DNA from 3 places in the Cellulomonas sp. EB106-03-03-XG116 genome. Region 2 is predicted to be linked to each of the others. Evidence: riboswitches for the same ligand, from Rfam matches in the RefSeq annotation. Region 2 holds a riboswitch; each other region holds the start of a gene.

Evidence for each region. A riboswitch is a leader RNA that binds a small molecule or an ion and turns the genes downstream of it on or off. The one in region 2 is predicted to bind S-adenosylmethionine.
Region 1: it holds a riboswitch for S-adenosylmethionine, as region 2 does, so the genes downstream of both, AC3WUG_RS04320 (methylenetetrahydrofolate reductase) here and AC3WUG_RS16120 (DUF1737 domain-containing protein) in region 2, are expected to answer to the same signal.
Region 3: it holds a riboswitch for S-adenosylmethionine, as region 2 does, so the genes downstream of both, AC3WUG_RS06620 (NADPH-dependent FMN reductase) here and AC3WUG_RS16120 (DUF1737 domain-containing protein) in region 2, are expected to answer to the same signal.

The regions. Positions count from the first base shown of each region.
Region 1 covers NZ_JBYTEP010000006.1:43,242-50,241, forward strand. Annotated here, with positions in the region: gene AC3WUG_RS04305 (hypothetical protein) at 1-349, shown strand, start outside; gene AC3WUG_RS04310 (helix-turn-helix domain-containing protein) at 401-724, shown strand; gene AC3WUG_RS04315 (SMP-30/gluconolactonase/LRE family protein) at 738-1,667, opposite strand; SAM riboswitch class I at 1,848-1,956, shown strand; gene AC3WUG_RS04320 (methylenetetrahydrofolate reductase) at 1,950-3,023, shown strand; gene metE (5-methyltetrahydropteroyltriglutamate--homocysteine S-methyltransferase) at 3,032-5,380, shown strand; gene AC3WUG_RS04330 (Hsp20/alpha crystallin family protein) at 5,469-5,927, opposite strand; gene AC3WUG_RS04335 ((deoxy)nucleoside triphosphate pyrophosphohydrolase) at 6,090-6,533, opposite strand; gene AC3WUG_RS04340 (ABC transporter substrate-binding protein) at 6,655-7,000, opposite strand, start outside.
Region 2 covers NZ_JBYTEP010000052.1:6,019-13,018, forward strand. Annotated here, with positions in the region: gene AC3WUG_RS16095 (MaoC family dehydratase) at 1-933, shown strand, start outside; gene AC3WUG_RS16100 (hypothetical protein) at 964-1,230, opposite strand; gene AC3WUG_RS16105 (hypothetical protein) at 1,227-1,640, opposite strand; gene AC3WUG_RS16110 (pentapeptide repeat-containing protein) at 1,718-2,341, shown strand; gene AC3WUG_RS16115 (aminotransferase class V-fold PLP-dependent enzyme) at 2,400-3,779, opposite strand; SAM riboswitch class IV at 3,828-3,942, opposite strand; SAM riboswitch class I at 4,060-4,162, shown strand; partial or broken gene AC3WUG_RS16120 (DUF1737 domain-containing protein) at 4,169-4,351, shown strand; gene AC3WUG_RS16125 (rhodanese-like domain-containing protein) at 4,375-4,800, shown strand; gene AC3WUG_RS16130 (O-succinylhomoserine sulfhydrylase) at 4,797-6,050, shown strand; gene AC3WUG_RS16135 (hypothetical protein) at 6,130-6,861, opposite strand.
Region 3 covers NZ_JBYTEP010000010.1:57,430-64,429, reverse strand. Annotated here, with positions in the region: gene AC3WUG_RS06635 (NtaA/DmoA family FMN-dependent monooxygenase) at 1-562, opposite strand, end outside; gene AC3WUG_RS06630 (LLM class oxidoreductase) at 573-1,700, opposite strand; gene AC3WUG_RS06625 (flavin reductase family protein) at 1,772-2,338, opposite strand; gene AC3WUG_RS06620 (NADPH-dependent FMN reductase) at 2,335-2,889, opposite strand; SAM riboswitch class IV at 2,931-3,034, opposite strand; SAM riboswitch class IV at 3,260-3,373, shown strand; gene AC3WUG_RS06615 (LLM class flavin-dependent oxidoreductase) at 3,845-5,071, shown strand; gene AC3WUG_RS06610 (GNAT family N-acetyltransferase) at 5,120-5,728, shown strand; gene AC3WUG_RS06605 (amino acid ABC transporter permease) at 5,725-6,804, shown strand; gene AC3WUG_RS06600 (amino acid ABC transporter ATP-binding protein) at 6,915-7,000, shown strand, end outside.

The sequences.
Region 1 (7,000 bases), on a different contig from region 2:
CCAGGCCGTCGTCGACGCGGTGCTGACGGAGGTGGTCGAGCCGTACGGCATCGACCTTCTCGGCACGCCGTGGTGTCGCGCTCTGGGCGAGGGGCTGTTCGAGATCCGCGTCCGCCAGTCCCTGCGCGCGGTGCGATCGCGCCGGGCCGGACCGGCAGCACGCGCGGACGTGCCGGAGACCGCGGGGCACCGCACCGTGCTCCTCCGCCTGTTCGTGACGTTCCACGGCGCGCGGGTCGTGCTGCTGCTGCACGCGTACGACAAGGGCCGGGACACGTCCGAGCGCCGCCAGCGCCGCGAGATCGACCGCGCGCGACGCCATCTGGCGACGTGGCGTCGGACGGGTTGACGCGCGATGTGCCACGGCACATGATCAGAGGACACCGATCGGAGGAGCACCGTGGCGACCACCCCCTACCGCAGGATCGCCGACGAGGCGCGGTCCCACTGGGACGAGGACGTCCGCGACGTCGCCGCGGACCTCGCGGCGGGGCTCCGCGCGCAGCTCGCGGCCGAGGAGCTGCTCGGGGCGGAGATCGCGCACCTGCGACGGACCCACGGGCTGAGCCAGGCCGCGCTCGCCGCGCGCGCCTCGGTGCAGCAGGCCGACATCAGCCGGATCGAGCGCGGGCTCGGCAACCCGACGCGGGACACGCTCGTCCGGCTCGCCGCCGCGCTCGGCGCCCGGCTCACCCTGGAACGACGCGCCGACCTCGCAGAGTGAGGCCGAGGGCCGCTCACCCCTCCCCGAACGCCCGCACCCGCAGCCCGTCCACCGCCACCTCCGCGCCGAGCACCGCCCCCGCGAGCGGGTCCCCGTCGGCGTGCGCGGTCGTCACGTACGCCCGCCCCGACCCCGGCGCCCCGAACCCCAGGCAGGTCACCCGCTCCGTCGGGACCCGGATCGCCCCGAGCGGGGTCCCGTCCGGCGCGAACCGCAGCACCGCGCCGCCGCCGTACAGCGCGACCCACAGGCAGCCCTCCCCGTCGACCGTCGTGCCGTCCGGCTGCGGTCCGTCCGCGTCGAAGGACAGGAACGGCTCGGGGGCGCCGGCGGTGCCGGACGCCGTGTCGTACGGCAGCCGGTACACGGTCGCCGTGCTGGTGTCCGTGACGTAGAGCGTCGCGCCGTCGGGGCTCCACTGCAGGCCGTTGCCGACCCCCACCCCGGTGAGCACCGCGGCGACCTCGAGGCCCTCGTCCGTGGCGACCACCCGGTACACCGTCCCGTCGCCCGGCGAGCCGTCACGCGGCATCGTCGCGACCCACAGGCGCCCGTCGCCGTCGACACCGCCGTCGTTGAACCGGTAGTCCCGGGGCATGTCCGCCGGCCGGGTGAGCGGGCCGAGCGTGGTGCCGTCGTGCACGCCGAGGCCGTCCGCGGTCGCGAGCAGCAGCCCGCCCGCGGCGGCCGGCCAGGCCAGCGACACCGGCGACGGCACGCTGACCACGGCGTCCCGCGCGTGGTCGCCGCCGGCCCAGCGGTGCACGCTGCACGCGTCGATGTCCACCCACACGACGGAGCCGTCCCGCGCGTCGTGCACGGGCCGCTCCCCCAGCCGCGCGCGGGCCTCGCCGAGGACCACGGCCTCGGGGGCGTCCGGCGGGACCAGGTCCCGGGCGTGGATCCGGCGGGCGGGCAGCGGGACGGTGCGCAGGTCGGTCACCCCACGCAGCCTCGCACGGCGCCGCCGCACCCGCCCGCCGCCCGGGCGCACCCGTCCGCCACCCCGGACCCCTCCCGGCCACCGCCCGCGCGCGGCCCCACCCGGGGTGTGAACCGGGTCACGAGAAGATGACACGTCAGGGGCAGTGGACGGCGGCCGCCGCCGGGCCTAGTGTGGCGGCACCCATCCAGAGCGACCGAGAGACCTGGCTCGTCGACGTCGCAGCAACCCCCCTCCTCACCGAGGGTGCGGGTGCTTCCGCCAGGTTCGATGGAGCTGACGATGAGCAGTCACGACGTCCCTGCGCACCTGGCGGGCACCGCCGTGCCGGACGGCCTCGGGGCCGTCGACCGCCCGACCGTGTCGTTCGAGCTGTTCCCGCCGCGGAACCCGGACGCCGCGCCCCGGCTGTGGTCCACGGTCCAGCAGCTCGCCGCGGCCCGCCCCGACTTCGTCTCGGTCACGTACGGCGCCTCGGGCAGCACCCGGACCACGACCCGGCAGCTCGTCCGCCGGCTGCTGCGCGAGACGTCGCTGACGCCGATCGCGCACCTGACCTGCGTGGCCAGCTCGCGGGAGGACCTCGCCGCGACGATCGAGGAGTTCCTCGACGAGGGCGTGCGGTCGTTCCTGGCGCTGCGCGGCGACCCGCCGGCCGACCGGTCCTGGGAGCCGCACCCCGAGGGCCTGCCGACGGCGAGCGCCCTCGTGGAGCTGCTGCGCGACGTCGAGCGGCGGCGGTGCGCGAGCAGCCCCGCGCAGGCGGTCCGCGCCGCCACCCGGCCGCTGTCCGTCGCCGTGGCGGCGTTCCCCCGCGGCAACGCCGGCGCCGGCAGCACGCGGGAGCAGGACGTCGCGGCGCTGCTCGCCAAGCAGCGGGCCGGCGCGGACTTCGCGATCACCCAGGTGTTCTACGACGCCGGGTCGTACCTCGAGCTCGTGGCCCTGGCGCGGGACGCGGGCGTCACGATCCCGATCCTCCCGGGCGTCATCCCCACCACCGACCCCGCCCGGCTGCGCCGCGTGGCGCAGCTGACCGGCGTGCCCGTCCCGGAGGCCCTGCTCGCCCGGCTCGACGCCTTCGACGCCGACGACCCGGCGGAGGTCGCCGCGCGGCACCGCCTGGGCACGCGGCTGGGCGTCGACCTGGTGAACGCCGTCCTCGACGGCGGCGCGCCCGGCGTGCACCTCTACACGTTCAACGCCCACGGCCCCGCGCTCGACCTGCTGGACGGCGCGGGCCTGGGCGGCGACGCCCCGCGCGCGCACCTGCGGGTCGCACCGGCCGTCGCCCCCGAACCGGCGGCCGCCGCGGCCGCCCCCACGACCACCCCGACCCCCGTTCCCACCAGCTGAGGCGAGAGATGACCGACCTGACCCACCCCTTCCCCGCCGGCACCGTCCTGGGCTACCCCCGGATCGGCCCGCGCCGCGAGCTGAAGAAGGCCCTGGAGGCGTTCTGGGCCGGCCGCGCGAGCGCCGAGGAGGTCGAGGCCACCGCCGCCGACCTGCGCCGCCGCACCCGCACCCGCCTGGCGGAGCTCGGCCTGGACACCCGGCTGCCCGCGATCCCCAGCGCCTTCTCGTTCTACGACCACGTGCTCGACGCGGCCGCGGTGCTCGGCGCCGTGCCCGAGCGGTTCGCGGACCTGCTCGCCGCCGACGGCGGGCTCGACCTGGCCGGTTACTCGACCGTGGCCCGCGGCCGCGGCGACGACCTGCCGCTCGAGATGACCAAGTGGTTCGACTCGAACTACCACTACCTCGTCCCGGAGATCGGCCCGGCGACGCCGTTCCGGTACGCGAGCGACCGCCCGGTGCGGGAGCTCGCCGAAGGCCTGGCGGACGGCGTGCTGACCCGCCCGGTGCTGGTCGGCCCCGTGACGTTCCTCGCGCTGGCCAAGGCCGCGGAGGGCTCGCCGGAGGACTTCCTGCCGATCGACCGGCTCGCCGACGTGCTGCCGGTGTACGCCGCGCTGCTCCGCGACCTCGCCCGCGCCGGCGCCACCTGGGTGCAGCTCGACGAGCCCGCCCTGGTCTCCGACTCGACCGGCGTCCCGGCCGACCGGCTGCTCGCAGCCGCGGCCGAGGCGTACCGCGCCCTGGCGACCGAGCTGCCCGCGGCGGAGCGCCCGGCGATCCTGGTCGCCGCCCCGTACGGCGACCTCCAGGACGCGCTGCCGGTGCTGGCGGCCACGGACGTCGAGGGCCTGGCGCTCGACCTGGTCCGCGGCTCGCTCCCGGTGGCCCCCGTCGAGGGGCTGGCGTCGAAGGTGCTGGTCGGCGGGGTGGTCGACGGCCACAACATCTGGCGCGCGGACCTCGACGCGGCGCTCGGCTCGCTCGAGTCGCTCGAGGGCCTGGGCGCGCGGCAGGTGGCCGTCGGCACGTCGACGTCGCTGTTCCACGTCCCGCACGACGTCGAGGACGAGCCGCAGCTCGACCCGACGCTGCGCTCCTGGCTCGCGTTCGCCGACCAGAAGGTCGCCGAGGTGGTCACGCTGGCGACCGGCCTGACCGAGGGCCGCGAGGCCGTGCACGCCGAGCTGCTCGCCGCGGCCGACGCGCGCCGCTCGCGCGCTCAGGCCCCGGGCGTCGTGCGGCCCGAGGTCCGCGAGCGCCTCACCGGCCTGCCCGCCGACGCGTTCCACCGGGGCGACTTCGAGGACCGCCGGGTCGCGCAGGCCGAGCGGCTGCAGCTCCCCGCGCTGCCGACCACGACGATCGGCTCGTTCCCGCAGACGCCGGAGATCCGCGTGGCCCGCGCCGCGTTCGGCCGGGGCGAGCTCACCGCCGCGCAGTACGAGGACGAGATGAAGGCGGAGATCCGCCGGGTCGTCGAGCTGCAGGAGGAGATCGGCCTCGACGTGCTCGTGCACGGCGAGCCAGAGCGCAACGACATGGTGCAGTACTTCGCCGAGAACCTGGACGGGTTCGCGGTGACCGCCAACGGCTGGGTCCAGTCGTACGGCTCGCGCTGCACCCGCCCGTCGATCCTGTGGGGCGACGTGTCCCGGCCGGCGCCGATCACGGTGCCGTGGACGACCTACACGCAGTCGCTCACCGCCAAGCCGGTGAAGGGCATGCTGACCGGCCCGGTGACGATCCTGGCGTGGTCGTTCGTCCGCGACGACCAGCCGCTGGCCGACACCGCGAACCAGGTGGCGCTCGCCCTGCGGGACGAGATCGCCGACCTGGAGGCCGCCGGGACCGCGATCGTCCAGGTCGACGAGCCCGCGCTGCGCGAGCTGCTCCCGCTGCGCGCCGCGGACCACGACGCCTACCTCGACTGGTCGGTGCGCTCGTTCCGGCTCGCGACCTCGGGCGTGCGCCCCGACACCCAGATCCACACCCACCTCTGCTACTCGGAGTTCGGCGAGATCTTCGGGGCGATCGACGGCCTGGACGCCGACGTGACCTCGATCGAGGCCGCGCGGTCGAAGATGGAGATCCTGGGCGACATCGCCTCCGAGGGCTACCCCCGCGGGATCGGCCCGGGCGTGTACGACATCCACTCGCCACGCGTGCCGAGCGAGGCCGAGGTGACCGAGCTGCTGAGCGAGGCCGTCCGGGTCGTCGACCCGGCGCAGCTCTGGGTGAACCCCGACTGCGGCCTCAAGACCCGCCGGTACGCCGAGGTGACCCCGTCGCTCCAGCACGTGCTGGCCGCCACCCGCACGGTGCGCGCGTCGCTGGCGGTGCCGACGGCCTGACGCGCCGGCGCTCCGGCGCTCCGGACGCACGACCGCCCCGGTCCCCCGCGCGGGGGCCGGGGCGGTCGTCGTGCGGCCGCGTCGCCGGTCAGGCGCTCGCACGCTCCTGCGGAGCGGCGTCGGCGCCCGCCTCGATGGTCGCCGGCGTCCCACCGGTGCTGACCTCGATGCGGCGCGGCCTGGCCTCCTCGGCCACCGGGATGGTCAGCGACAGCACGCCGTCCGCGTACGACGCGGTGATGGCGTCCAGGTCGAGCCCGCGCCCGACGGTGAGCTGCCGCGCGTAGGTCCCGACCGGGCGCTCCTTGGCGAGCCACTGCACCCCGTCCTCCGTGCGCGCGGTGCGCTGCGCGCGGATCGTGAGGGTGCGGTCGTCGACGTTCACGTCGATCGAGCCGGGGTCGGCCCCCGGCAGGTCGACGTTCAGGACGTAGTGGTCGCCCGAGCGGAACAGGTCCATCGGCATGGTCGCCGACGCGCGCTGCTGGCCGAGGACCTGGTTCATCAGCCGGTCCATCTCCTGGAACGGGTCGAATCGCGTAGCCACAGCCCGTCACCTCCTCGAAGCGTCACGGCGGTCCGGACGGTCCGGGACCGCTGCTGCCCCGGCGCTGCCGCGCCAGGAGGGCTACGAGAGATGTTCTAGCACTCGCGGGGTGCGAGTGCCAGATCGAGCGGCGGCTTGTTCGCCGAGAGGTGAACCCGCAGGTCAGACCCTTCGCGGAGACGCGTCTGCCGGGTCCGTCGCCGCCGCCAGCGCCTCGACGATCCGCACGTCGGCGTCGAGCCAGGGGACGGTGAGCCACTGCCCGCGCGGCAGCCAGCGCAGGTCGTCGTGCTCGACCAGGGGCCGCGGCTCCCCCGCGGTGACGCGCGCCAGCCAGAGCCGCATCACGTAGCGCTCGCTCAGCCACCACGCGCCCGCGTCGGGTCCGGCGAGCTCGTCGCCGAGCTCCACCGCGACGCCGAGCTCCTCGCGGATCTCCCGGTGCACGGCGTCCTCCGGGGACTCGCCCGGCTCGACCTTGCCGCCGGGGAACTCCCAGCGACCCGCCAGGCTCACCGGCGAGCGGCGGCGCGCGGCCAGCAGGGCGCCCGGGGCGGCGAGGTCGTCGACCAGCGCGGCGGCGACGACGAGGACGGGGCGGGTCATGCCGCCCAGTCTCCCAGGCCCGCGTGTCGCGCGCGTGACGCGGCCCGCGGCCCGCCCGGTGGATCCACCCGCACCGGCACGCCCGGGCGTGTCCGTGCGGGTGGATCCACCGGCTGGGAGGTCAGTCCTGCCGCAGCTCGTTCTTGAGCTCGCGCTGCGCCTGCTCCAGCGCCTCGCGCGCCGGCACGCCGGACTCGTAGATCTCGGTGAGCGTCACCGTGCCGAACCGGCTGTTCACCGCCGGCAGGTCGGGGCTGGCGAACGACTCGAAGTGCCCGATGCCGTCCTTGACCTCGTTCAGCACGTCGAACAGGTTGGTCGTGAAGTACTGGTTGAACTGGTTCTCGGGGTTCCGGGTGACCTCCTCGTCGTCCCACACCGCCATGTTCACGGGGTCGAACCCGAGCACCTCCCAGACCGCCACGTTCGCCTCCGGGGAGAGCTTGGCGAACGCGAGCCACTCGGCC
Region 2 (7,000 bases):
GGCCTGTACGCGCGCGCCGGGCTGGCCTCGGGGCGCGCGGCCGTCGGCGGACCCGTGCGGCGGGCGCTGGGCGGGGTGCCGGGACTCTCGGGGCTGCCCGGGCTCCCGGGGCTCCCGGACGGCGAGGGGCCCACCGCCGCCCCGGCTCTGCCGCCCGTGGAGCACCGGCTCGGCGGCGTCGTCCCCGACCCCGCGCGGCTCACCGCCTACCAGCACCTGGTCGGCGAGCCGGCGTCGGACGTGCTGCCGGCGGGCTTCGTGCACGTGCTCGCGTTCCCGGTCGGCATCGCGCTGATCGTCCGGCCCGACTTCCCGATGCCGCCGCTCGGCATCGTGCACCTGGCGAACCGGGTCGAGCAGCGCGCGCCGCTGCACGTCGGGGACGCGCTCGACATCCGCTCGTGGGCGGAGGACCTGCGGCCGCACCGGAAGGGGGCGCAGGTCGAGCTGGTCGCCGAGGTGCGCCGCGCGGGCGCGCCCGCCGACGAGCCGCCGGCCTGGCGGGGGGTGTCGACCTACCTGGCACCGGGCGTGCGGGTGCCCGGGCAGGAGCCGGAGGACGGCGCCCGCCCGGAGTTCGTCGCCCCGGTCCCCACCGGCCGGTGGGCGTTCGACGCCGGTGCGGGCCGCCGGTACGCCGCCGTGTCGGGCGACGCCAACCCGATCCACCTGCACCCGCTGACCGCGCGGGCGCTCGGGTTCCCGCGGGCCATCGCGCACGGGATGCTGACCGCCGCGCGGGCGCTCGCCGACGTCGGCGCCCGCCGCGGGGAGGCGTACGACTGGGACGTCGAGTTCGCGTCGCCGGTGCTGCTGCCGTCGACGCCGGTGGTGCGGGTCGCCGCGGCCGGGGACGGGGCGTGGTCGGTGACGGCGTGGGACGCGAAGCGGCGGCGGCCGCACCTGACGGCGGAGGTGCGGGCGCGGGGGTGAGGCCGGCGCGGTCCGGCGGGAGCGGGGTGCCTAGGTGAACAGGGCGCGGAGCATCCGCCGGACCGGACCGCCGCGCATGAGGCGCTTGTACTCGGCCCGCCAGTACTCCTGCTCCTCGGTGGCCCGGCGGATCTCCTCGTCCAGGCTCTCGTACTCCTCGCGCTGCCGGTCGCGGGCCCGCTGCCACAGGTCCCCGCCCGGGGACAGCCGGGCGATGTACTCGTCCACCATCGGCTGCGTCTCCGGCGGCCATCCACCGCGCGAGATGACGGGCGGCTCCTCGGGGCCAGAAGTCATGGCTGCACTCCTCGTTCGTCCCGGCCCCTGTCCAACGCTACCGACACGAGCGCCGAGCGGACAGCGTCATCCGCGGCGTCGCCGAGCGCCACCAGCACGTCAGCCCCCGGCGACCCGCCGAGGTCGCGCTCCCGCTCCACCAGCCAGCGGTAGACCGACCACCACTGCACCAGGTCCCGGTCGACGACCTGCCCGCGTCGGGCGACCGCTGCCGCCCGCTCCGCCCCGCGGCGCGCCTCCTCCGCCGCCACCCGGTCCGCCCGGATCCGCGCCCGCGTCGCCGCGAACCCGACCACCGCGGCGAGCACCGCCGCCAGCGCCGCCGGCCCCGGGGACAGCAGGAACTCCGCCAGCCACTCGGCCGTGCCGAGCGCCGGCGCCGCGTTCGTCACCGCCGCTCCCGCCGCCATGCCGACCACGCTAGAGGGCCCGGGACCCCGATCGACCGTCGTCCACAGCCCGGGTTCCGGGGTGCGAGGCTGGACCCATGCCCGCCCCGCGCACCGACCTCCTCGACCCGTACCCCGGCCCCGTCGAGCCCGAGGGCGACTACGACCGCCTCCTGCTCGACGGCCTCGACCTCGCAGGGGCCGACGCGGAGAGCGCGCGGTTCATCGAGTGCCTGCTGCGGGCGTGCGACCTGGACGGGGCGGAGCTCGACCACGCGCACCTCGTGGACACCACGCTCGCCGAGTGCCGCGCGGGGATGCTCCGCGCGCGCTCGGGCACGTGGCGCGACGTCACGCTCGAGGGGTGCCGGCTCGGCGCGCTCGAGGCGTTCGGCGGCTCCTGGGACCGGGTGACGGTCGAGGGCGGCAAGATCGACTACCTCAACCTGCGGGACGCCCGGCTGCAGGACGTCCGCCTCGTCGGCTGCACCATCGGCGACCTCGACCTGGCCGGGGTGCGGGCGGCGCGGGTCCGGCTGGAGGACTGCCGGGTCGGGCGGCTGGACCTCACCCGGGCGCAGCTGAAGGACGTCGACCTGCGCGGCGCGGACCTCGCGGGCATCGACGGCACCGCGGGGCTGAAGGGCGCGACGATCAGCCAGTCGCAGCTGCTGGACCTGGCGGGCGCGCTGGCCGCGCACCTCGGGGTCGTCGTCCGCTGACGACGCCCCACGGCGCCGGGCGACCCGCCCCCTGCGCGGGCCGCCCGGCGCCGTGGTCTCAGTCCTCGACGGCCGGCCCGCAGGCCGCCGCGGCGGTCGCCGCGATCGCGTCGATGCCGGTCACCGCCGGCCGGGGCCGGGTGTCGTCGGCGACCGTCCAGCAGCCGTCGACGACCTCGTACTCCGCGGCAGGCCCGGCGGTGACGTACGCGCGCAGCCCGGCGAGCAGCCGGTCGACCGTCTCGGTGGTCGTCCCGACCCCGACGGACGCGCGGATGGCGCCGCCCGTCACGCCGACCCGGGCCAGCAGCGGGTGGGCGCAGAACCGGCCGTCCCGCACGCCGATGCCGTGCTCCGCGGACAGGTACGCCGCCACGAGGCCGGAGTCGTGGTCGCCGAGCGTGAACGCGACCACCCCGACGGGGTCGGTCGAGTCCGACCACAGCCGCAGCACGCGGGCCGAGGGGATCGCCGCCAGACCGTCGACGAGCCGCTCGCGCAGCGCCTGCTCGTGCTCGACCAGGGCATTGGCGGGCAGCGCGGACAGGGCGTCGCACGCCTCGGCCAGCGCGACCGCGCCGAGCACGTTCGGCGACCCGCCCTCGTGCCGGGCGGGCGCCGGCTGCCAGAGCGTCCGGTCGGTGCGCACGTCGCGGACCGCGCCGCCGCCGGCGAGGTAGGGCGTGCCGGCGTCGAGCCAGTCGCGCCGGCCGACCAGGGCGCCCGCCCCGAACGGGGCGTAGGTCTTGTGCCCGGAGAACGCCACGTAGTCGACGCCGCTGGCCGCGAGCGAGAACGCCCGGTGCGGCACGAGCTGCGCGCCGTCGACGGCCACCCGCGCGCCGGCCTCCTGCGCGAGGGCGACCACCGAGGCGATCGGCAGCGCCTCGCCGGTGACGTTCGAGGCCCCGGTGAGCGTGACCAGCGCGTACGGCTGGCGTGCGAGCTCGTCGCGCAGCGCGGTCAGCGTCTCTGCGACGGTCGGCGCCGAGGGCAGGATCGTCGCCGTGCGGCCGGAGCCCCGGACCGAGCGCACCCACGGCAGCAGGTTGGCGTGGTGCTCGACGTCCAGGACGAGCACCCGGCCGCCGTCGGGGACGCAGCCGGCGAGCAGGTTGAGCGCGTCGGTGGTGTTCCGGGTGATCACGGCGACGTCGTCGGGGCGCGCACCCACGAACCGGGCCACGGTCGCCCGGGACGCCTCGTACAGCGCCGTCGACACCTGGGACAGGTACCCCGCGCCGCGGTGCACCGAGGCGTACAGCGGCAGCACCTCGACGACGCGGGCGGCGACGGACTCGAGCGCCGGCGCGGACGCGGCGTAGTCGAGGTTCGCGTACGGCACGGACCGGCCGTCGACCAGCGGGACGCGCGTGTCCCCGCCGACGACGGGCAGCAGGGCGGTCTCGGCACACGAGGTGGTGGCGGTGACGGACATGGGAGTACCCCCGAGCGGATCGGTGGGGGCCCGGTCGCCGACCGGGCGACCCCGCGCTTGCCGCCACCGGTCGGTGGACGGCCAGGTCGTCACCCGGGGCACCCCGCCGCGGTGGGAGGGTTGCCGGCCAGCGAGCCGGGGCTTCGCGCTGGCGCTCATGACCTCGTCCGAGGATGGGGCGGTCCGCGCGGAGGTGTCAACCGTGGTCCACGGTGCGACACGGGTTCACCCGGCCGCGGTCGGGCGGCCATCCTGGTCCGGGCGATGGCGTAGCATCGCCGCACCATCCAGAGCGGCCGAGAGATCTGGCTCGTCGACGCCGCAGCAACCCGCGGACCCCCACCGGGGCCGGCCGAGGGTGCTTCCGCCAGATCCGATGGAGGAGAGGCATGACCGACACCGACGACCGCCTGCGCTACCGCCTGCTGACGGGGCCCGACGACCGCTCGTTCTGCGAGCGGGTCAGCGCCGCCCTGGCCGAGGGCTACGAGCTGCACGGCGGGCCCGCCGCCACCTTCGACGGGGAGCGCGTGATCGTCGCGCAGGCCGTCGTCCTCCCGGCCGCCGCGGCCCCGAGCACCCCGGTGCGCCCGCTGTGACCGCGCCGTACGCGGGTGACCTCACCCCGCAGGAGGCCTGGGACCTGCTGCTGTCCGACGAGCGCGCCGTCCTGGTGGACGTCCGCACCGAGGGCGAGTGGCAGACCATCGGCGTCCCGGACACCGCCGACGCCGGCGAGGGCCGCACGGCGTTCGTCGAGTGGGTCGACGCGTTCGGCTGCCCGAACCCCGCGTTCCTCGACGGCCTGGCCGTCGCCGGCGTGACCGCCGACGACCCGCGCCCCGTGGTGTTCCTGTGCCGGTCGGGCGTGCGCTCCGTCGCCGCCGCGGTCACCGCGACCGCCGCGGGCCTCGGCCCGGCGTACAACGTGCTCACCGGCTTCGAGGGCGACGTCGGACCCGACGGCCGCCGGGGCCACCAGGGCTGGCGCGCGGCCGGCCTGCCGTGGCGGGAGGCGTGAGCGCCGCTCCCGGCCCGGCGGACTGGCACGACGAGCGGCTCCCCCGGGAGTCCCTGCGCCCCGACACGCTCGCCGTGCGCGGCGGCCACGTCCGCACGCCGTTCCAGGAGACGTCCGAGGCGCTGTTCCTCACGCAGGGCTACGTCTACTCCCGAGCCGCCGACGCCGAGGCGGCGTTCGCCGGCGAGGCCGACCGGTTCCTGTACTCCCGCTACGGCAACCCCACGGTGTCGACGTTCGAGGAGCGGCTCCGGCTGCTCGAGGGCGCGGAGGCCTGCTACGCCACGGCGTCCGGCATGTCCGCGGTGTTCACCGCGCTCGCCGCGCTCGTCCGGTCGGGCTCGCGGGTCGTCGCGGCGCGCGCGCTGTTCGGGTCGTCGGTGGTGATCTTCGACGAGATCCTCGCGAAGTGGGGCGTGCGCACCGACTACGTCGACGGCCACGTGCCCGCGCAGTGGGAGGAGGCGCTGTCGACCCCCGCGGACGTGGTGTTCTTCGAGACGCCGTCCAACCCGATGCAGGACCTGGTCGACATCGCCACGGTCAGCCGGCTCGCGCACGCCGCGGGCGCGGTCGTCGTCGTGGACAACGTGTTCGCGACGCCCGTGCTGTCCCGGCCGCTCGACTTCGGGGCGGACGTGGTCGTGTACTCGGCGACCAAGCACATCGACGGCCAGGGACGGGTGCTCGGCGGGGCGATCCTCGGCAGCGACGCGTTCGTGCACGGGCCGGTGCAGACGCTGATCCGGAACACCGGGCCGTCGCTGTCGGCGTTCAACGCGTGGGTGCTGCTCAAGGGCCTGGAGACGCTGTCGCTGCGGGTCCGGCACCAGACGGCGTCCGCGCTGACGCTGGCGACCCGGCTCGAGGGGCACCCGGCGATCGCGCAGGTCCGCTACCCGTACCTGCCGTCGCACCCGCAGCACGCCCTCGCGCGCGCGCAGCAGTCGGGCGGCGGCACGGTGGTGACCCTCGACCTGCGCGTGCCCGAGGGGTCGACGCCGGCGGAGGCCAAGGCCCTAACGTTCGGCGTGCTGGACGCGCTGCGGGTCATCGACATCTCGAACAACCTCGGCGACGCGAAGTCGCTGGTCACGCACCCGGCCACGACCACGCACCGGAAGCTCGGCCCGGACGGGCGCGCGGCGGTCGGGATCGCGGAGTCGACGGTGCGGCTGTCCGTGGGGCTGGAGGACGTCGACGACCTGGCCGACGACCTGGAGCAGGCCCTGGGGACGCTGGGCGGCTGACGGGCAGACGCCGGGTCGGGTGGAAGGCCTGGTCGGACACGCCGTCGGCGAGTCGGGCCGGACCTCCCACCCGACGGGGTCAGGCCACCAGGGCGCGGAGTTCCGCCTCGACCGCGGCGCCGCCGGCCAGGGGGTGCAGGACCACGCCGTCGACGCCCGCGCGCCGGGCCACCTCGCCGACCTCGGCGACGAGCCGGTCCGCGGTCGTGACGACGCGGGTGTCGGCGGGCGCCCACGACAGCCCGGCGAGCGCGTCGAGGTACTCCAGGTGCGACCGCTTGCGGCGGGCGGTGCGCTCGTCACCGGCGAGCACGACCTCCAGGTCGAGCAGCACCCGGACCTCGGACCGGTCGCGGCCGACCTCGGCGAGGGCGTCCTCGACGAGGGCGGCCACCCGGGCGAGCGCCCCGACGGAGGGCACCGCGACGGAGAAGCCGAGCCGGATGACGTCGGCGGTGCGGGCGGCCACGGCGATCCCCGACTCCGACTCCGGCCGGGCCTCGACGGTCCGCACGCCGTAGGCCGGGGCGCCGACGTGCACGACCGGCGGGCGCTCCGCGTCCGGTGCGAGCCGGTCCGCCGCGGTCGGGACGCTGGTCCCCACCCGGTTCTCGCGCTGTGCACCGATGGATCGGGCGGCGTCGCGAGGATCCGCGGGGGACCGGAGCGGGGACACCGGGGCGGCGTCAGCCGGGGCCGGCGCGGGGGCCGGGGTGGCGGGCGCGCGGCGGGTCGGGACGACGCGGCGGGCGGCGGCGGGGACGTGACGGGTGGCGACCGCGAGCGCGCGGTCCAGCACGGGCTGAGCCATGGGGGGTGTCCTCGGAATGAGGCGGGGTGCGCGGCGAGGGCCGTCCGGCCGCGGGCGCGCGGGGTCGTCAGCTCAGCGACAACACACCCGGCTCAGGAACACGCGGGCAGCCTAACCGCGCCGTGACCGGGGAGGCAGC
Region 3 (7,000 bases), on a different contig from region 2:
GCCACGCGTCCCAGATCCGCCGGGCCGTCGCGAGGACCTGCTCCGCGCGGTCGTAGCGGCGGGCGTGGTCGAGGTAGCCGCCGCGGCGGAAGTTCTCGCCGGTCCACGCGTTGTCGGTGGTCACGACGTTCCAGGCGGCGCGACCGCCGGACAGCACGTCCAGGCTCGCGAGCCGCCGGGCCAGGTCGACCGGGTCGTTGTACGTGGTGTTCTGGGTGGCGACCAGGCCGATCCGCTCCGTCACGGCCGCCAGCGCGGCGAGCTGCGTGATCGCGTCCGGGCGGCCCACGACGTCGAGGTCGTGCAGCCGGCCGCGGCTCTCCCGGAGCCGGAGGCCCTCCCCGAGGAAGAACGCGTCGAACAGCCCGCGCTCCGCGGTGCGGGCGACCCGCTCGAAGGACGCGAAGTCGGTCTGCGACCCGGACTCGAGGTCGGACCAGATCGTCGTGTGGTTGACGCCCTGGAAGAAGACGCCGAGGTGCACCTCGGCGTCGGGGCGGGTGATAGGGTGCGCGGCGTCGGCGTCGGCGGTGCGGTCGGGGGTGCGGTCGGTGGTGGTCACGGCGGGCTCCTCAGGCGGTCGCGCGGGCCGCGCCCGCGAAGCGGTTCTCGGGCCGCGCGAGGCCCAGGTGGTCGCGCAGGGTGGCCCCGCCGCGCGGGGCGGCGGTCCGGCGGTCGGCGCGCAGCGCGGGCAGCACGTCCCGGGCGAGCACCGGCAGGTCCGCGTCGAGGGACGCGGCGAGCAGCCGGACGCCGGCGACGGCGGGGTCGTCGGCGAGCTCGGCGAGCAGCGCCACCAGCCCGGCCGGCGTGCCGGCGTGCCGCAGCGCGGCGCCCGCGGCCCACGGCCCGGCGGCGCCGGCGTCGAGCTCGGCGAGGCGGTCGGTGCCCGTGCGCCCCTCCGCGTCGAGGACGACCTGCACCTCGACCACCGCCCTCGCGCCGGGGTCGCCGTCGACGACCGCGCGCGCCGCGGCCCGGGCCTCCGCCGCGCCGGACCCGCCGACGAGCACGACGTCCACCAGGCGCTCGCCGTCCCGGCCAGGGCCGGCGACGTCCCCGGCCCGCGCCAGCACGACCGGCTGCCCCTGCGGCGGCCGCGGCGTGATCAGCGGGCCGACGACGGAGAACGACTCCCCGGCGAAGTCCACCCGGTGGATCCGGTCCCGGTCGACGTACCGGCCGGTGGCGACGTCGCGGATCACCGCGTCGTCCTCCCAGGAGTCCCACAGGTCGCGGACGACCTGCACCACGTCCCGGGCCTCGCGGCCGAGGTCGGCGACCGGCGCGCGCCCGTAGGCCGCGGGCGCGGCGTCGCCGGGGGTCACCGCGGCCAGCCAGCCGGCGCGGCCGGCCGCGGCGAGGTCGAGGGAGGCGAGCTGCGTCGCGACGTGGAACGGCTCGGGGTAGGTGGTCGGCACCTCGGGCACGAGGCCGAGCGCGGTGGTCGTCCGGGCGACGAACGCCGCGCGGGTGACGGCGTCGAGCCGGGCCGACGCGGGCGCGCCCGGGGCGGCGGGCAGGGCGGCGTCGGCGAAGGTGGCGAAGGTCAGGCCGGCGTGCTCGGCGTGCCGGACGGCGCGGGCCAGGCGGGCGCCGGACACGAGGTCGGCGGGCGCGAGGCCGGACAGCGCGGCGGCGGCCGGGTGCGCGCCGGCGCCGTCGACGTCGAGGCCGGTGAGGAGCGGGGGGACGGTCACGGTGGTCTCCGGGGGTCGGGGAGCGGCGGGGATCGGGCGGCGCGGCGGACGCGGCGGGCGCCTGGGCGGCGTCACAGCGCGGTGTGCGCGCCGATCCGGTGGTAGGTGCGGTCGTGGTAGACGAGCGGCGAGGCGCCGTCGCCGGGCTCCGCGTCGGCCGGGCCGCCCGCGGACAGCGCCCGCAGCGACACGAGGTACGAGTCGCCGACCGGGGTGCGTTGCACGACGCGGGCGCGCACCCAGGACACCGCGCCGTCGATCACGGGCTCGCCGGTCGGGAGCGGGGTCCAGCCCCCGGCGGCGAACCGGTCGAGGCCGCTGGTGGCGAACCGCGCGGACACGTCGTCCTGGTGGTCGGCCAGGAAGCTCACCGCCAGCGTGGGCGCCGCGGAGACGGCGGGCCAGGAGGACGACGTCGAGGCGAGCGAGAACGCCAGCAGCGGCGGGGCCGCGGACACCGAGATGACCGAGGTCGCGGTGAACCCGACCGGCCGGCCGGCGTGCCGCAGCGCGACCACGGCGACCCCGGCGGGGTGCCGGCGGAACACCTGCTTGAACTGCTGCGGGTCCAGCTGGGGCTCGTCCTGCTCGGCCAGCAGCCGCTCGAGCGGGCCCAGGTCGGTGCGCTCGGCGGTCACCGGGCCGCCCCCGCGAGCGCGTCCGTCAGCCCGAGCGCCCGGCGCAGCGGCGCGGCGGCCCCGGCCAGCCACGCGTCCAGCGCGGGGTCGAGGTCGGCGAGCTGGGCCTCGGTGAGGGTCAGCGACCGCGCCGGGACGACCGCGCCCAGCTCGACGAGCACCGGCCGCAGGTGCACCTCGCCGGCGAGCGCGTGCGCGGGGCTGCCCGACACCACGAGCGGCACGGCGACGACGCCGGCGAGGCCGTCCGGGCCGTACAGGTCGAGGAACGCCTTGAGCAGACCGGTGTACGACGCCTTGTAGACCGGCGTGGCGATCACCGCGACGTCGGCGGCCGCCACCCGCGCGAGGGCGGCGTCGGCGGCGGGGTGCGCCGGGGCGAGCAGCTCGCCGGCGAGGGTCGCGAGGTCGACGACCTCGACGGTCCCGGCGGCGGCCGGCTCGCCGGACGGGAGCGCGGCCAGGCGCTCGGCGGCGGCGCGCGCGGCGGCCAGGGTGCGGGACCCGGCGCGCGGGTTCCCGGAGACGGCGACGACGGACGGGGACGACATGGTGGCCTCGCAGGGGTGTCGATCACGGTTGCCGTGCGGCGGAGCGGCGGGTGCCGGCCGACGGCCAGGTCATCTCCCGGAGCACCCCGCCGTGACGTGGGGTTGCTGCCCAGCCAGCCGGGGCTTGGCGCTGGGACTCGTGACCTCGGTGCGGAGGTCTAGCACCGGTCCGCGCCGCGCGGGCCGGGCCGCGGGGGAGTTCTCACGATCCGGGACCGTGCGAACGCCTGGGACCTTGGTCCTGTGACATCGCTCCGCCATGCGAGACGCGACGGTCCGGGCGTTGACGCCCTCCCGCCTGGTTCGTAGGTTCCCCGGCACCGGTTCGGACCGGGGCGCGCCGCACGGCGGGTCCCGGGACGCACCGGGTGGTCATGAGCTCCGACGCGAAGCCCCGGCTGGTCGGACGGCAACCCCCCGCGCGGGTGGGTGCCCCGGGTGAGGACCAGGTCCGCCGCCGCCGGCGACGGACAACACGCGGACCCGCCCGACCGGGCGGGGGCACACGAGGAGAACGCATGAGCCGGACCGTGCAGGCGCCGTGGGCGCCCTCGGCACCCGCCCTGCCGACCACCGCCGCCACCGACGGCGGGCGCTGTCGCTGTCGCCGCTGACCGGGCGCCCGCCGGTCCCGCGCCCCGCCCGGGGCGCGTGACCCCGGCCCACCGCGGCGCCTGAGCCCCACCCGGCCACGCCCCGGGACGCCGGCCGCACCGCCGAGCCGGCCCGCGCCGACCCGGCGGACCCGCGCCACCCGCGTCGACCCGCGCCGACCCGCGCCGGGAGAGGACGCGCGGGCCGAGGGAGGACCCCCACGGCCCGATCTCGGCGCGGGGGTCCTCCCTCGGTGAGCCGGGGCCGCCCGCCCGCTCGTCGATCCCTCGCCCGCGCGTCGCCGCGGCGCGCCCCGGCGCGCCCGCGACCGCCGCACCACCCGCCCCCGAACGGAGCCGTCATGCCCTTCTCGTCCCCTCGCGCCGGCCGCCGGGCGCTGCTCGGCGTCGACCTGACCGCCGCGGGCGCCCGGCCCGGCGCGCACGGTGCGCTCGGCGCGGTCGCCGCCCGCGCGTTCGACGGCGAGCGGCTCGCCCGCCTGGTGCACCGCGCCGACCGCGGCCTGCTCGACCTCGTGGTGCTCGGCGACGCCCTGCTGCTGCACCCCGGGCGGCGTCGGGTGCCGGGCCGGCTGGACGCCGCCGTGGCCGCGGCGCGGGTCGCCCCGCTGGTGCGCGCCGCCGCGCTGGTGGCGGGCGTCCCGCAGGACCAGGTCGAGCCGGGCCACCTCGCGGGCGCCGTCCGCGGCGTGCAGGGCGCGGCCGGCGGCCCCGCGGGCTGGCAGCTGTCCGGCCCGGGCGCGCCCGGCGACGCCCGCGCCGCCGCCGCCACCGACGGCAGCGCCCCGGTCGCCCCCGCCGACCCCGCGGCCGAGCGGGCGTGGGCCGACCGCGCCGCCGCCGCCCTCGACGCCGTCCTCGCCGCCTGGGACGCGGGGGAGCCCGGCGCGGTGCGCCGCGGCGGGGACGGCCGGTTCCGCGTCGACCACGACGGGATCCGGTTCGCCGTCCGGGGCCGGGCCGCCGCCCGCGCGGCCCACGCGACCGACGCGGCCGCGGCGGACCGCCCGCTCGTGGTGGTCCCGGTCGCCGGACCGGCCGCCGAGGCGCTGGCCGGCGCGTACGCCGACGTGGCCCGCCTCGCGTCGCCCGACCTCGAGGCCGCCGCCGCGGCGCGGGCCCGGGTGCGCGCGGCGGCGGTGGCCGCGGGACGGCCCGCCGACGCCGTGCGCGTGCTGCTCGACGTCGACGTGGCCCTCGCCGACGACCGGGACGCCGCCCTGGCGCGGCTGGACCTCGTCCGCTCCGTCGACCGGCCGGACCTCGGCGTCGCCGGCGCGGTCGTCGCCGGCACCGGTGCCGACCTGGCGGCCGTGCTCGCCGACGCGGTGCGGGACGGCGCGGTCGACGGGTTCGTCGTGCGCCCGACCTCCGTGGAGGCGGACCTCGCGGCGCTCGTCGACCGGACGGTGCCCGCGCTCCAGCAGGCGGGCGCCTTCCGACTCCGGCCCGGCGACGGCGACGAGCCCGCGGGCCGGGGCGAGCCGGGGGAGCGCGGCCGGCCGTCGGCGGCCCGGCCCGTCCCGGCGGAGGGCCCCTGGTCCGCCGCGCCGTTCGCCCTGACCTGACGGCACCCGCCGCGCCGCCCGCTGACCACCCCATCGAGAGGTGACCCGATGACCACGACCCCTCTGCGGGCGTTGCCGACGCACCCGGCGCCGCTCGACCCCGCGCGGCTCGCCGTGCGCGACGCCCGGCTGCACGACCCGCTGGTCGGGCCGCTGCTGGACGGCCTGGCGCACGAGTACAGCACCCGGTACACCGGCCTGCTCACGCCGGCCGAGCTCCGCGACGAGCTGGAGCACTACGGGGTGGAGGAGTTCGCCCCGCCGCACGGCGCCCTGGTGCTCGTGCTGGAGGACGGCGAGCCGGTCGCCGGCGGCGCGTTCCGCCGCCGGCGGGAGCCCGAGCACGGAGACGTCGCCCGGCTCGCCGACCCGCGCGCCCGCGACGCCGAGGGCGCGCCGGCCGTGGCCACGGCCGAGCTCAAGCGGATCTGGACGCACGAGGCGCACCGCCGCCGCGGGCTGGCCCGGGTCGTGCTCGCCGAGCTGGAGGCGCGCGCCGCCGCGGCCGGCTACCCGCGGGTCTACCTGACCACCGGGCCGAAGCAGCCGGAGGCGGTCGGCCTGTACCTCGCGGCCGGCTACACCCCGCTGTTCGAGCCGGCCGCGTACCCGGGCGACCTCGTCCCGCACGCGTTCGAGAAGTGGCTCGCCCGGTGAGCGCCGCGACCGCGGCCCCCGCGGCCGCCGGGCCCGGGCCGGCCGCCGCCCCCGACGTCGACCGCCCCGAGGTCCTCGCCGACCTGCCCGTGCTGCCCGCGCGGCACCCCGGCCGCTGGGTCGCCACCGCCGGCGTGGCGGTCCTGCTCGCGATGGTGCTCAGCTCGCTGCTCACCAACCCGCAGTGGGAGTGGGACGTCGTCGCGCAGTACCTGACCTGGCCGTCCGTGCTGGAGGGCGTGTGGGCCACCGTGCGCCTGACCGCCGTCGCCGCGGTGATCGGCTTCGGCCTCGGCACCGTGCTGGCCCTCATGCGGCTGTCCCGGTCCCCGCTGCTGCAGTCGGTGTCCTGGGCGTACTCCTGGGTGTTCCGGTCGGTGCCGCTGATCCTGCAGCTGCTGCTCTGGTACAACCTCGCGTACCTCTACCCGCAGCTGTCGCTCGGCATCCCGTTCGGGCCGGAGTGGCTGCAGTTCGACACCCTCGACGTCGTCGACAAGTTCGGCGCCGCGGTCCTCGGGCTCGGGCTGTCGCAGGCGGCGTACTCCGCCGAGATCGTCCGCGCCGGGATCCTCGGCGTCGACCAGGGCCAGCACGAGGCCGCGGCCGCGCTCGGCATCCCGCGGGGCCGGCAGCAGTGGCGGATCGTGCTGCCGCAGGCGATGCGCACGATCGTCCCGACCTCGGTGAACGAGATCATCGGCCTGCTCAAGGGCACGTCGGTCGTCTACGTGCTGGCGTACGGCGAGCTGTTCTACACGGTCGGCGTCATCTACGGCCGGAACCAGCGGGTGGTCCCGCTGCTGCTCGTCGCGGCGATCTGGTACCTGCTCACCACCACGGTGCTCACCGTCGCCCAGTACTACCTGGAGCGGTACTACGCCCGCGGCGCGCTCCGCACGCTGCCCCCGACCCCGCTGCAGCGGCTGCGCTGGACGGCGGGCGTCGCCCTCGCCCGCGCCACCGGCCGCCCGCTGCCTGCCGACCTGCCGCCCACGTTCCTGGCCGGCGCCCGCCGCGGCCACCTCACCCGCACCGCCGCCCGCACCACCGAGCGCACCGGAGGCAACCGATGACCAGCGTGCTGAACGCCCCCGCCGCGGCCCCGGCCGCCGCATCCGCGCCCGCCGCGTCCGGGCCCGCCGCACCCGCGGCCCCCGCGGGCGGCCACCTCCGGGTGCAGGGCATGTCCAAGTCGTACGGCACCCTCGAGGTGCTGCGCGGCGTCGACCTCGAGGTCCGCCCCGGCGAGGTGACGGTGATCCTCGGCCC